DNA from 3 places in the Pseudomonas sp. 4CAES_32.4 genome. Region 2 is predicted to be linked to each of the others. Evidence: predicted binding sites of a transcription regulator. Region 2 holds the regulator's gene; each other region holds the start of a gene.
The links. Region 2 encodes sigma-54, which starts transcription at its own class of promoters, with help from an activator protein. Its sites were predicted from a motif close to ANTGGCATNNANNTTGCTNT; they were not measured.
Positions count from the first base shown of each region.

Region 1 (4,091 bases), 2.6 Mb from region 2:
GGATTACCTGCGCAAGCTGGTCGATGAAGGCAAGAAGCCGGAAGAAGAGTTCCTGATGATGATCTCCGACATCGAGATGCCGGAGATGGACGGGTACACCCTGACGGCGGAAATCCGCGCTGACCCGCGCATGCAAAAGCTTCATATCATCCTGCATACTTCGTTGTCCGGGGTATTCAATCAGGCGATGGTCAAGAAAGTCGGTGCCGATGACTTCCTGGCCAAATTCCGTCCTGATGACCTGGCATCCCGGGTAGTCGACCGGATCAAAGCAGCAGATATCAGCTAGGGGCGTTTTGTCCCTGGCGGTCAACACGATTTAAGAGGCGGCATCATTGTCTACGGGTAATTTGGATTTCGAACAGTTCCGGGTCTTCCTGGAAAAAGCCTGTGGCATTTTGCTCGGTGAAAACAAGCAGTACCTGGTCTCGAGCCGTCTCAACAAACTGATGGAGCAGCAAGGCATCAAATCCCTGGGTGAGCTGGTCCAGCGCATCCAGACCCAGCCGCGCAGCGGTTTGCGCGAGCAAGTGGTCGATGCCATGACGACCAACGAAACCCTGTGGTTTCGTGACACCTATCCGTTTGAAGTCTTGAAGAACAAGGTGCTGCCCGAAGCGATCAAGGCCAGCCCCAACCAGCGTCTGCGGATCTGGTCGGCGGCGTGCTCGTCGGGTCAGGAACCGTACTCGCTGTCGATGTCGATCGACGAGTTCGAGCGCAGCAACCTCGGCCAGTTGAAGATGGGTGTGCAGATCGTTGCCACTGATCTGTCCGGCCTGATGTTGACCAACTGCAAAACCGGCGAGTACGACAGCCTGGCGATCGGTCGCGGTTTGTCGCCGGAACGTTTGCAGCGTTACTTCGATCCGAAAGGGCCGGGTCGCTGGGTGATCAAGGCGCCGATCAAGAACCGGGTGGAGTTCCGCTCGTTCAACCTGCTCGACAGCTATGCCGCGCTGGGCAAGTTCGACATCGTGTTCTGCCGCAACGTGTTGATCTACTTCTCTGCCGAAGTGAAGAAGGACATCCTGTTGCGCATTCACAGCACGCTGAAGCCGGGTGGTTATCTGTTCCTTGGCGCTTCCGAAGCGTTGAACGGTTTGCCGGACCATTACCAGATGGTGCAGTGCAGCCCGGGGATCATTTACCAGGCGAAATGATTGCACCCGCAATACAAAAACGGCAGGCCCAAAAGGTCTGCCGTTTTTTTGTGCCCGAATGATTTCCCTCATGCACCACAAATCCCTGTAGGAGTGAGCCTGCTCGCGATAGCGGTGTGTCAGGCACCGATGATGTTGAATGTGCTACCGCCATCGCGAGCAGGCTCACTCCTACAGGGGGCCGTGGTGTATGAGAGGGACGGCAAGCGGCAGAAAAGCGGCATTCGGCGGAAACCGGTTGCCGCTTTTCTGGCATTGCCGCTTTGCCGATATTCCGCAAAGCCCCGGTTTATCAGGGTTTTGAGCGTTGGCACGGCGCTTGCTAAAGCTCAGTTACGAAAAACCGGTCACCTGAAGGTTCCCGACATGAGCATCAGCTTCGATAAAGCGCTCGGCATTCACGAAAAGGCTCTGGGCTTCCGCGCCCAGCGTGCAGAAGTGCTGGCCAACAACATCGCCAACGCCGATACCCCGAACTACAAGGCGCGGGATCTGGATTTCTCCAAAGTACTGGAAGCACAGACCCAGAAAAACGCCAACGGCACCATCGCCCTGAACATGACCAACAGCCGTCACATCGAAGCTGAAGGTCTGGGCAACGGCGACGAGTCGCTGATGTATCGCACGCCGATGCAACCTTCGATCGACCAGAACACCGTTGACGCCCAACTGGAACAGTCCAACTACGCGGAAAACGCTGTGGGCTTCCAGGCCAGCTTCACGCTGCTCAACAGCAAATTCAAAGGGCTGGTGTCAGCCCTGCGCGGAGAGTAATCCATGTCCCTGTCCAGCGTTTTCAACATTGCCGGCAGCGGCATGAGCGCTCAAACCACGCGTCTGAACACCGTGGCTTCGAACATAGCCAACGCCGAAACGGTCTCGTCGAGCATCGACCAGACCTACCGCGCCCGTCACCCGGTGTTTGCCACCATGTTCCAGGGCGGCCAGAACACCGGCAGCAACTCGCTGTTCCAGAGCCAGGACGCAGCGGGGCAGGGCGTGCAGGTGCTCGGCGTCGTCGAAGATCAGAGCAACCTCGAGGCGCGTTACGAGCCGAACCATCCGGCAGCCGACGCCAAAGGCTACGTCTACTACCCGAACGTCAACGTGGTGGAAGAAATGGCTGACATGATTTCCGCGAGCCGGTCCTTCCAGACCAACGCCGAAATGATGAACACCGCCAAAACCATGATGCAGAAGGTCCTGACCCTCGGTCAGTAATAAGGGGCGACTGCCATGAGTGTTTCCGATACCACCAGCTCCCTGAGCATGAATGACATCCTGGCCAACTCGTCAAAGACGGCCAGCAGCAGCACCACTGGCGGCATCGCTTCGGCAACCAACAGTGCCACCGGCGGTCAAGCGCTGGGCAAGGACGCGTTCCTGCAACTGCTGGTGACCCAGCTGAAAAACCAGAACCCGCTCGATCCGCAGGACAACAGCGCATTCGTTGCGCAGTTGGCGCAGTTCAGCAGTCTGGAAGGCATCACCACGCTGAACAGCACCGTGAGTTCGCTGGCCGGCAATTACAACTCGTCGCAGGCCTTGCAGGCGTCGTCGCTGGTGGGCCGTAACGTGATTGTGCAGACCAACACCGCGCAACTCGACGATCCGACCAAAGGCCTGACCGGCACGGTTAGTGTCCCGTCGTCCATCGCCGAAGGCACCGTGACCATCACCGACAAGGATGGCAAGGCTGTTCGCACCATCGATCTGGGCAGCCGCGCGGCCGGTGATGCCAGCTTCACTTGGGATGGCAAGGATTCGTCGGGCACCGTGGTTCCCGTCGGCACTTACACCTTCAAGGCCAACGCGCCAATCAACGGCGCCGCGACCGACCTGGTCACTTATCTGCCGGCCACCGTCAATAGCGTGACGATCAGTCAGACCGGTGGCGAGCTGATGCTCAACCTGGCTGGCAAGGGCTCTGTGGCCCTGTCCAAAGTACAAACCATTGGTATATAGAGCCGACTAACCGGCACAAAGGAGTGGAATATGTCTTTCAATATCGGCCTTAGCGGTCTCTATGCAGCCAACAAACAACTGGACGTGACCGGCAACAACATCGCCAACGTCGCGACCACCGGTTTCAAATCGTCCCGTGCAGAATTCGAAGACGTCTACTCGGCCACTCGCCTGGGTAGCGGCAGCAAAGTGATCGGCAACGGCGTGCGCCTGGCCAACGTTTCCCAGCAGTTCACCCAAGGTGACATCAACAACACCGGCAACGTGTTGGACATGGGCATCAACGGTTCGGGCTTCTTCACCATGAGCAACAACGGCTCGGTGACCTACACCCGGGCCGGTACTTTCAAGGTCGACAATGCCGGTTACATCACCAACACCGACTACACCTCGCGTCTGCAAGGTTACGGTGTGGATGCCAACGGCAAGATCATCAACGGCGTCCTGACCGACCTGAAGATCGACACCTCGAACCTGGCGCCGAAGTCCACCTCGCTCGTGACCTCGACCATCAACCTGAACTCGACGGCCACGCCGATCGACGACACCGTGGCCGCCGGCAAATTTGATCCAACCAACACCGCGACCTACACCAAGTCGTTCAGCACCCCGATCTATGACAGCCAGGGCAACCAACACACCATGGATCAGTACATGGTGAAAACCGGTGCCAACACCTGGAAGGTTTACACCCTGGTTGACGGCCGTAACGCCGACGCAACCGGCAGCGATCCGAAAGTCACCGCACCCGTGGCATCGACCCTGTCGTTTGATGCGACCGGCAAACTGACTCAGGTCAGCACCCCGGATCCGCTGGGCGGCCCGGCGATCATCAGCAGCGACCTGACCCTGAAAAACTGGGTTCCGGGTACAGTGACCGATGGCGTCTGGAAAGCTAACGGCGCGGCGGCGAACCCGGCGGGCGTGACCATTTCGATGGGCAAGACCACTCAGTTCAACGCT
Region 1 covers NZ_CM176882.1:4,680,703-4,684,793, reverse strand. Annotated here, with positions in the region: gene AC3Y64_RS21020 (chemotaxis protein CheV) at 1-289, shown strand, start outside; gene cheR (protein-glutamate O-methyltransferase CheR) at 336-1,163, shown strand; gene flgB (flagellar basal body rod protein FlgB) at 1,530-1,937, shown strand; gene flgC (flagellar basal body rod protein FlgC) at 1,941-2,384, shown strand; gene flgD (flagellar hook assembly protein FlgD) at 2,400-3,128, shown strand; gene flgE (flagellar hook protein FlgE) at 3,159-4,091, shown strand, end outside.
Region 1: flgB (flagellar basal body rod protein FlgB) is a predicted target of sigma-54. The motif match lies at 1,470-1,489, and genes of this name have one in related genera.

Region 2 (4,091 bases):
AATACCTGCCAGACGGCAAGGTGCAGTATGAAATGACGTCCGAAAAGGCCGAACACGTCAAGGCCACCGATATCACCCTGGTCACCAAACCCGACCTGAACATGTACCGCGGCACAGATTTTCCGTGGCACGTGACCAGTGAGCGCGGCGAAGTGAACTCGGGCGGTACCCAGGTTGAATTGATCGATTCGGTACGCATCAAACGTACCGATGAAAAGAAACGCGATCTGCTGGTCACCTCCACGCGCATGACAGTGTTCCCGCAGGAGCAATATGCGCAGACCGAGCAACCCGTTAGAATCGACGGCGCTGGCGGTGTATCGACTGGCGTTGGAATGAAAGCGTACCTGAAGGAAAGCAGGATACACCTGCTATCGAACGTAAGAGGACAGTATGAGGCTCGTTAAAACCCTCCCTATTTTGCTCAGTCTGGGCGCAGCACTGGGAAGCGTGAGCGCCTGGGCTCTGCCGAACGATCAAGAGCAGCCAATCCGCATTCAGGCCGACGATGCCCAGCTGGACGACAAAAACGGCGTTGCGACCTATAAAGGTGACGTGATCATTACCCAAGGCTCGATGAAGGTCACCGGCAACACCGTGACCATCACCCGTACCCCGACCGGTGATATCGACGTGGTGACTTCGGTCGGCAACCTCGCCTACTTCGAACAGCTGCAGACCGCTGGCGACACCAAGCCTGTACAGGGCTGGGGCGTGACGATTCAGTACCATGCCGCGCAAAACCGCGTCGTACTGATCGACAAGGCCAAGGTTGTCGACAAGGACAACAACACCACTCAGGGCGAGAAAATCGTCTATGACACGGTGAAGAAACTGGCCAGCGCCGGTCGCGCTACCGGCAGCAAAGTCACCGAAGCGCGTCCGCGTATCGACATGGTGATCCAGCCGAAGAAGAAAACCGACGAGAAAACCCAGTAATGGCAACTCTGAAAGCTCAGCACCTGGCCAAGGCCTACAAAAGCCGCCAGGTCGTGCGTGACGTCAGCCTGTCGATCGACAGCGGCCAGATCGTCGGCCTGCTCGGCCCCAATGGCGCCGGCAAGACCACGTGCTTCTACATGATCGTCGGCCTGGTGCAGGCCGATCAGGGCCGCGTCCTGATCGATGATCTGGACGTCAGCCATCAGCCAATGCACGGTCGTGCCAAGGCTGGTATCGGCTATCTGCCGCAAGAAGCGTCGATCTTCCGCAAACTGTCGGTGGCCGACAACATCATGGCGATCCTCGAGACCCGCCAGGAACTCGACAAGGCCGGTCGTCGCAAGGAGCTGGAAAGCCTGCTGCAGGAATTCCACATCAGCCACATCCGCGACAACCTCGGCATGAGCTTGTCCGGTGGTGAACGCCGCCGGGTGGAAATCGCTCGGGCATTGGCAACCGCCCCGAAATTCATCCTGCTCGACGAACCGTTCGCCGGTGTCGACCCGATCTCGGTCGGCGACATCAAGCAGATCATCCACCACCTCAAGGCCAAGGGTATCGGTGTTCTGATCACCGACCACAACGTCCGTGAAACGCTGGATATCTGCGAAACCGCTTACATCGTCAACGACGGTCAATTGATCGCCGAAGGTGATGCAGAAACCATCCTGGCCAACGATCTGGTCAAGGAAGTCTATCTGGGGCACGAGTTCCGCCTGTAAGCGCGACAGCATCCGGGTGATTCGCGAGGGTGCTGTATCGATGAAGCAGCTTTTTATACGCTTTAATTGTTACAGCGCTCTAGGCAAACACTTCAGTTTCAGGCATATAATTTGCTTAAGTTTGGCGCTCCGGCGCCCTGTAGTGGATGGCGCATAGCGCCGGCGAATAAGGTGTTAAGCCCCTGCCATGAAACCATCGCTAGTCTTGAGAATGGGCCAGCAGCTGACGATGACACCGCAGCTGCAACAGGCCATCCGTCTGCTCCAATTGTCGACCCTGGATCTGCAACAGGAAATCCAGGAGGCGCTGGAATCCAATCCGATGCTCGAACGCCAGGAAGAAGGCGACGACTTCGACAATTCCGATCCGATGGCCCACAACATCGAGCAGAAGCCCAACACCGAGATCCAGGAACCCTCCTATCAGGAAACGGCCCCGACGGTAGACAACCTCGAGGACGGCGAATGGAACGAACGCATTCCCAACGAACTTCCGGTCGACACGGCCTGGGAAGACGTCTACCAGACCAGCGCCAGCAGCCTGCCGAGCAACGATGATGACGAGTGGGACTTCACCACCCGTACCTCCGCTGGCGAAAGCCTGCAAAGTCATCTGCTGTGGCAATTGAACCTGGCCCCCATGTCCGACACCGATCGCCTGATCGCTGTGACCCTGATCGATTGCATCAACAATCAGGGCTACCTGGACGAAACCCTCGAAGAAATTCTCGAAGCGTTCGACCCGGAACTGGACATCGAGCTGGACGAAATCGAAGCCGTCCTGCACCGCATCCAGCAGTTCGAACCGGCCGGTATCGGCGCACGCAACCTCGGCGAATGCCTTCTGCTGCAATTGCGCCAGCTGTCGGCCAAGACCCCGTGGCTGGCGGAAGCCAAACGCCTGGTCAGCGACTACATCGACCTGCTTGGCAGCCGCGACTACAGCCAGTTGATGCGCCGCATGAAACTCAAGGAAGATGAACTGCGCCAGGTCATCGAACTGGTACAGACCCTCAATCCACGCCCAGGCTCGCAGATCGAATCGACCGAAGCCGAATACGTGGTGCCGGACGTTATCGTGCGCAAGGACAACGAGCGCTGGTTGGTCGAACTGAATCAGGAGTCGGTGCCCCGCCTGCGGGTCAACGCACAGTACGCCGGTTTCGTGCGCCGCGCCGACACCAGTGCCGACAACACCTTTATGCGCAATCAGTTGCAGGAAGCCCGCTGGTTCATCAAGAGCTTGCAGAGCCGCAACGAAACCCTGATGAAAGTTGCCACCCAGATCGTCGAGCATCAGCGCGGTTTTCTGGAGTACGGCGACGAAGCCATGAAGCCGCTGGTTCTGCATGACATCGCCGAAGCGGTGGGCATGCATGAATCGACGATTTCCCGTGTGACCACGCAGAAATTCATGCATACCCCGCGCGGTATTTATGAACTGAAATACTTTTTCTCCAGCCACGTCAGCACCTCCGAAGGCGGCGAATGCTCGTCCACGGCGATCCGCGCGATCATCAAAAAACTCGTTGCGGCGGAAAATCAGAAAAAGCCGTTGAGTGACAGCAAGATCGCTGGTTTACTGGAGGCACAAGGCATTCAGGTGGCTCGCCGCACCGTCGCCAAGTACCGCGAGTCCCTCGGGATCGCGCCTTCGAGCGAACGCAAGCGGTTGATGTAAGCCACGTTACAGCGTTCCAGTGGCAGGCTATCCAGCCTGCCGCTTTATGCACTGGCAACGAAGGAGAAGCTGTATGCAAGTCAACATCAGTGGACACCAACTGGAAGTGACCCAACCTCTGCGTTCCTACATCGAGGAAAAACTCCAACGACTGGAGCGCCATTTCGACAAGATCACCAACGTGCAAGTCACGATGTGCGTCGAAAAGCTGAAGCAGAAAATCGAAGCCACCTTGCATATTCCCGGCAGCGAAGTGGTCGCCAACGCAGAAGATACCGACATGTATGCTGCGATCGACTCACTGACCGACAAGCTGGATCGCCAACTCAAAAAGCATAAGGAAAAGACCCAAAGCCTCCTACAGGGCGCGACCGGTCGATAACCCCCCATTCCATGATCCGACTTGAAAGTATCCTGACCCCCGGCCGTTCCCTCGTGAACGTGCCGGGCGGCAGTAAAAAGAAAGCCCTCGAACAAATTGCCAACCTGATCGCCCGGGAAGTACCGGATCTGGAGATGCAAGATGTCTTCGAGGCTCTGATTGCCCGTGAAAAACTGGGTTCGACCGGTTTTGGCAACGGCATCGCCATTCCTCACTGCCGCCTCAAGGGTTGCCAGTCGCCTATCAGCGCGCTGATGCACCTTGAAGCACCTATCGATTTTGACGCCATCGACGGCGCTCCCGTTGACCTGCTGTTTGTATTGCTGGTGCCGGAAGCCGCGACCGATGCACACCTGGAGTTGCT
Region 2 covers NZ_CM176882.1:980,101-984,191, reverse strand. Annotated here, with positions in the region: gene lptC (LPS export ABC transporter periplasmic protein LptC) at 1-407, shown strand, start outside; gene lptA (lipopolysaccharide transport periplasmic protein LptA) at 394-939, shown strand; gene lptB (LPS export ABC transporter ATP-binding protein) at 939-1,664, shown strand; gene AC3Y64_RS04265 (RNA polymerase factor sigma-54) at 1,852-3,345, shown strand; gene hpf (ribosome hibernation-promoting factor, HPF/YfiA family) at 3,419-3,727, shown strand; gene ptsN (PTS IIA-like nitrogen regulatory protein PtsN) at 3,739-4,091, shown strand, end outside.

Region 3 (4,091 bases), 1.2 Mb from region 2:
CATAGCACATGCCGCAAAGAATCTGTTTGTACCATATCGCCAAATCCAGACCTTTCGCGTCTTTACTTTTCCAGTCTGCAACGTCATCCCAAGGGAAAATTGTTGGCCCCTCCCAGAGAAAGTATTGCTTTATCGCTGCTGGGGTAATTGGCTCAAACTTGACCGCTGCTGCATCAATATCTGGGATTCTCGGGGCAATGTTCTTTAGAAAGAATTTGTAGGCGATCTTTCGCGAGTTTGATCTGAATGTCTGGTTACGAAGATCCGTTGCTTTGCCTTTTCTTCTCATTGTTTTCATCTGTTTGGATCTGGTCGCAGAAGATAGCCAGCAGAGAGGGGCAGCGGAATCAGACGTGGGGGACGCGTTTTGTAGGACGTTACTTCTGTGAGTGGAGGATTTCGGAGTAGGGGGCGAGTTAACGAAGACACAAAACAGGTCATTTCAGTGGTATCACTGAAATGACCGTTGGTGAGGTTGCAGCGCAAAAATTCAGATCAATTGCAGAGCCTTTCTCCACCATGAGTTCACAACCGTGCGGTTTGCCTGTTCTCGCTCCGTCACAATGTGTGGCACATCCTGCAACCGTATCCACGGCTGGTTATTCCAGTGCAACAAACTCAACGTCATGTCCGGCCAACTGAGCAGGCTCAGGTGTGGACGTTCGCTTGTGCTGGGATGTTGGGCGTCGCGCAGGGTGGGGATGACTTGGTGGGTGAGCCATTCGCGCAACGCTCGGTATTCGGGGCAGTAGTGGTAGACGAGGAGGGCGTAGATGCCTGATTCGCTGATCAGCAGGGTGTTTTCGATCTGGTTGTGGATCAAGGTTTTGCGGGTTTGGTATTGGTCGGGGTCGAGTTTTCGCAGCATGCGTTCGTTGAGGTAGATGTGCAGCAGGCGGCTCAGGTCTCGGGCGCAGAACCAGGGTTGGTTCTGGATGAGGAGGGCGTGGAGGGGGAGTTTGTGGCGCGTGAAGATGCTAGGTGTCAGGTAGTTTTCGTCCATGGTTCAGTTCTCGAATTCAAGTGAAGAAAACTGCTTCTGTTCGTCGCCAAACGAATAGGGTGGCAGCTATGCGCGGGTTGGCGAACCGGTGAATTCGAAACCGGCAGACCCTGAGGTCTCCCACGCAAAGCCGCCATAACTCGTTGAGAGAAAAAACCTCTCTGTGAAGTTAGATGCATTGCGTCAAATTCGATCCAGGTCGCCAAACCCGCTGCTGAACATTCAGCATCGGGTGAGCTTAGAAACCTGGGCTTTTCGGCGCAATCGGACGGCGGTGGTGCAGGTTGTAGGACGTTGCCGGGATGATTGAAGGGCTGGAGATCAAAAGATCGCAGCCTTCGGCAGCTCCTACAGGGGGAGCGGCTTATTCAGCGGGCGCAGTCAGCTTCGCTTCCAACTCAGCAACTTTCGCTTCAAGGCTTTCAAGCCGGGCACGAGTACGCGCCAACACAACCATCTGACTATCAAATTCCTCACGGCTGACCAGGTCCAGTTTGCTGAAGGCACTCTGCAGCAGCATCTTGAACTGGCTTTCGATTTCGGCTTTTGGCAGCGGGGTGTCGCCGTTGAACAGGCGGGAGGCGGTGCCGCTCAGGGCGTCGAGGAAGTCTTTGGGCGCGAGCATGGTGGATGTCCTGGAAACAATGGCCGGCAGTGTATCACGCAGTGTCTATAGTCATTTACGCGGTCAGGGATGCACGCTTTTCGCGCAAGCGGACGGACGGCGGCGCACCGTTATTGTGCGTATCCGGATGGCCTTTTGCGTGCAATGGCTTGCTGCAGCGGCCAAGGGATTGAAATCAGGGGATTTTGGCGAGATGGCAAGGTTTCTGCTTAGTCACCTTCGACCCATGCACTGATGCAGTCGCTGTGACGAATGCAGTGCGGCAGACGGAGCGGGGAGTTTCGTCAGCAGCGGTTAGCTGGCGTCAGTCGGGCAGGTAAGGCCGACGATGCGTTACAAAGCCAGGCACTGCGCTTAGACTTGAGTCGGGTTTGTTTTCCTGGGGCAAGTCCACCAATTCGGGAGAGAGTTTCATGAAGCTAGTCACTGCCATCATCAAGCCGTTCAAGTTGGACGACGTGCGCGAGTCGCTGTCCGAAATCGGCGTGCAGGGCATTACCGTTACTGAAGTCAAAGGCTTCGGCCGGCAGAAGGGTCACACCGAGCTGTATCGCGGCGCGGAGTATGTGGTCGATTTTCTGCCCAAGGTGAAAATCGACGTGGCCATCGACGACAAGGATCTGGATCGGGTGATCGAGGCGATCACCAAGGCGGCCAACACCGGCAAGATCGGTGACGGCAAGATCTTCGTGGTCAATCTGGAACAGGCGATTCGTATCCGTACCGGCGAAACCGATACCGACGCGATTTAAACGCCGCCACAAACCCCAACGCCCCAGGAGAAAACAATATGACTCTGCGTAAATTCGCAGGGCTAGGAGCCCTGTTGTCCATCGTAATGCCAAGCCTTGCAATGGCGGCAGACGAAGTGGCGGCCCCAGTCCTCAATTCCGGCGACACTGCCTGGATGCTCACCTCGACAGCCCTCGTGCTGTTCATGACCATCCCGGGCCTGGCGCTGTTCTACGGCGGCATGGTTCGCTCGAAAAACATTCTTTCCGTGATGATGCAGTGCTTCGCCATTACCGGTCTGATCAGCATCCTGTGGGTCATTTATGGCTACAGCATTGCGTTCGACACCACCGGCATGGAGCAGGGCGTCGTCAACTTCAACTCGTTCTTCGGCGGCATGGGCAAGGCGTTCCTCGCCGGTGTCACGCCTTCGAGCCTGACTGGCCCTGCGGCGCTGTTCCCTGAGGCGGTGTTCATCACCTTCCAGATGACCTTCGCGATCATCACCCCGGCGCTGATCGTCGGTGCGTTCGCCGAGCGGATGAAATTCTCCGCGATGCTGATCTTCATGGGCATCTGGTTCACCCTGGTTTATGCGCCGATTGCGCACATGGTCTGGTCCGGCAACGGCGGCCTGATGTGGGACTGGGGCGTGCTCGACTTCGCCGGCGGCACCGTGGTGCACATCAACGCTGGTGTGGCCGGTCTGATTGCCTGCCTGGTACTGGGCAAGCGCAAAGGCTTCCCGACTACCCCGATGGCCCCGCACAACCTCGGTTACACCCTGATGGGCGCGGCGATGCTGTGGGTCGGCTGGTTCGGCTTCAACGCCGGCTCCGCTGCGGCGGCCAACGGCACCGCCGGCATGGCGATGCTGGTCACCCAGATCGCTACCGCTGCTGCCGCGCTGGGCTGGATGTTTGCCGAGTGGGTCACCCACGGTAAGCCAAGTGCATTGGGCATCGCCTCGGGTGTGGTTGCCGGTCTGGTCGCAATCACTCCGGCTGCCGGCACCGTGGGCCCGATGGGCGCACTGGTGATCGGTCTGGCCGCAGGCGTGGTGTGCTTCTTCTGCGCTACCACCCTGAAACGCAAACTCGGTTATGACGATTCCCTGGATGCCTTCGGCGTGCACGGTATCGGCGGTATCCTCGGCGCGATCCTCACCGGCGTCTTCGCTGCACCGTCGCTGGGTGGCTTCGGCACCGTGACCGACATCGCCGCACAAGTGTGGATACAGTGCAAAGGCGTCGGCTTCACTGTCATCTACACCGCGATCGTCACCTTCATCATCCTCAAAGTCCTGGACGCCGTGATGGGTCTGCGTGTGACCGAGGAAGAAGAGTCGGTCGGCCTCGATCTGGCACAACACAACGAACGCGGCTACAACCTGTAAGTACGCGCATCAAAAAACTTGCCCGGTTCGCCGGGCATTTTTTTGTCTGGAATTTGTCATTGAGAGAGCAGCTGAAAGGATTTTTCGTACGCCTTTAGTCGTGTTTACGACGGGCGTTTTTCTGCCGCCAATGGCTTACATCATTGAGCGAATATTAGGGCCTTTGTTTTTTCCCAGAGCGCGCTAGAATGCGCCCCGAACGTGCGGAGAACTGTATGTGGCAACAGACTCTGATAACCCTGCGGGCAAGGCCCCGGGGCTTTCATCTGGTAACGGACGAGTTACTCGCCGGCCTGCCTGAACTCAGGGAGTGCCGGGTTGGTCTGTTGCATTTG
Region 3 covers NZ_CM176882.1:6,009,539-6,013,629, reverse strand. Annotated here, with positions in the region: gene AC3Y64_RS27230 (N-acetyltransferase) at 1-298, opposite strand, end outside; gene AC3Y64_RS27225 (BRO-N domain-containing protein) at 491-1,003, opposite strand; gene AC3Y64_RS27220 (accessory factor UbiK family protein) at 1,368-1,628, opposite strand; gene glnK (P-II family nitrogen regulator) at 2,042-2,380, shown strand; gene AC3Y64_RS27210 (ammonium transporter) at 2,419-3,756, shown strand; gene AC3Y64_RS27205 (secondary thiamine-phosphate synthase enzyme YjbQ) at 3,972-4,091, shown strand, end outside.
Region 3: glnK (P-II family nitrogen regulator) is a predicted target of sigma-54. The motif match lies at 1,821-1,840, and genes of this name have one in related genera.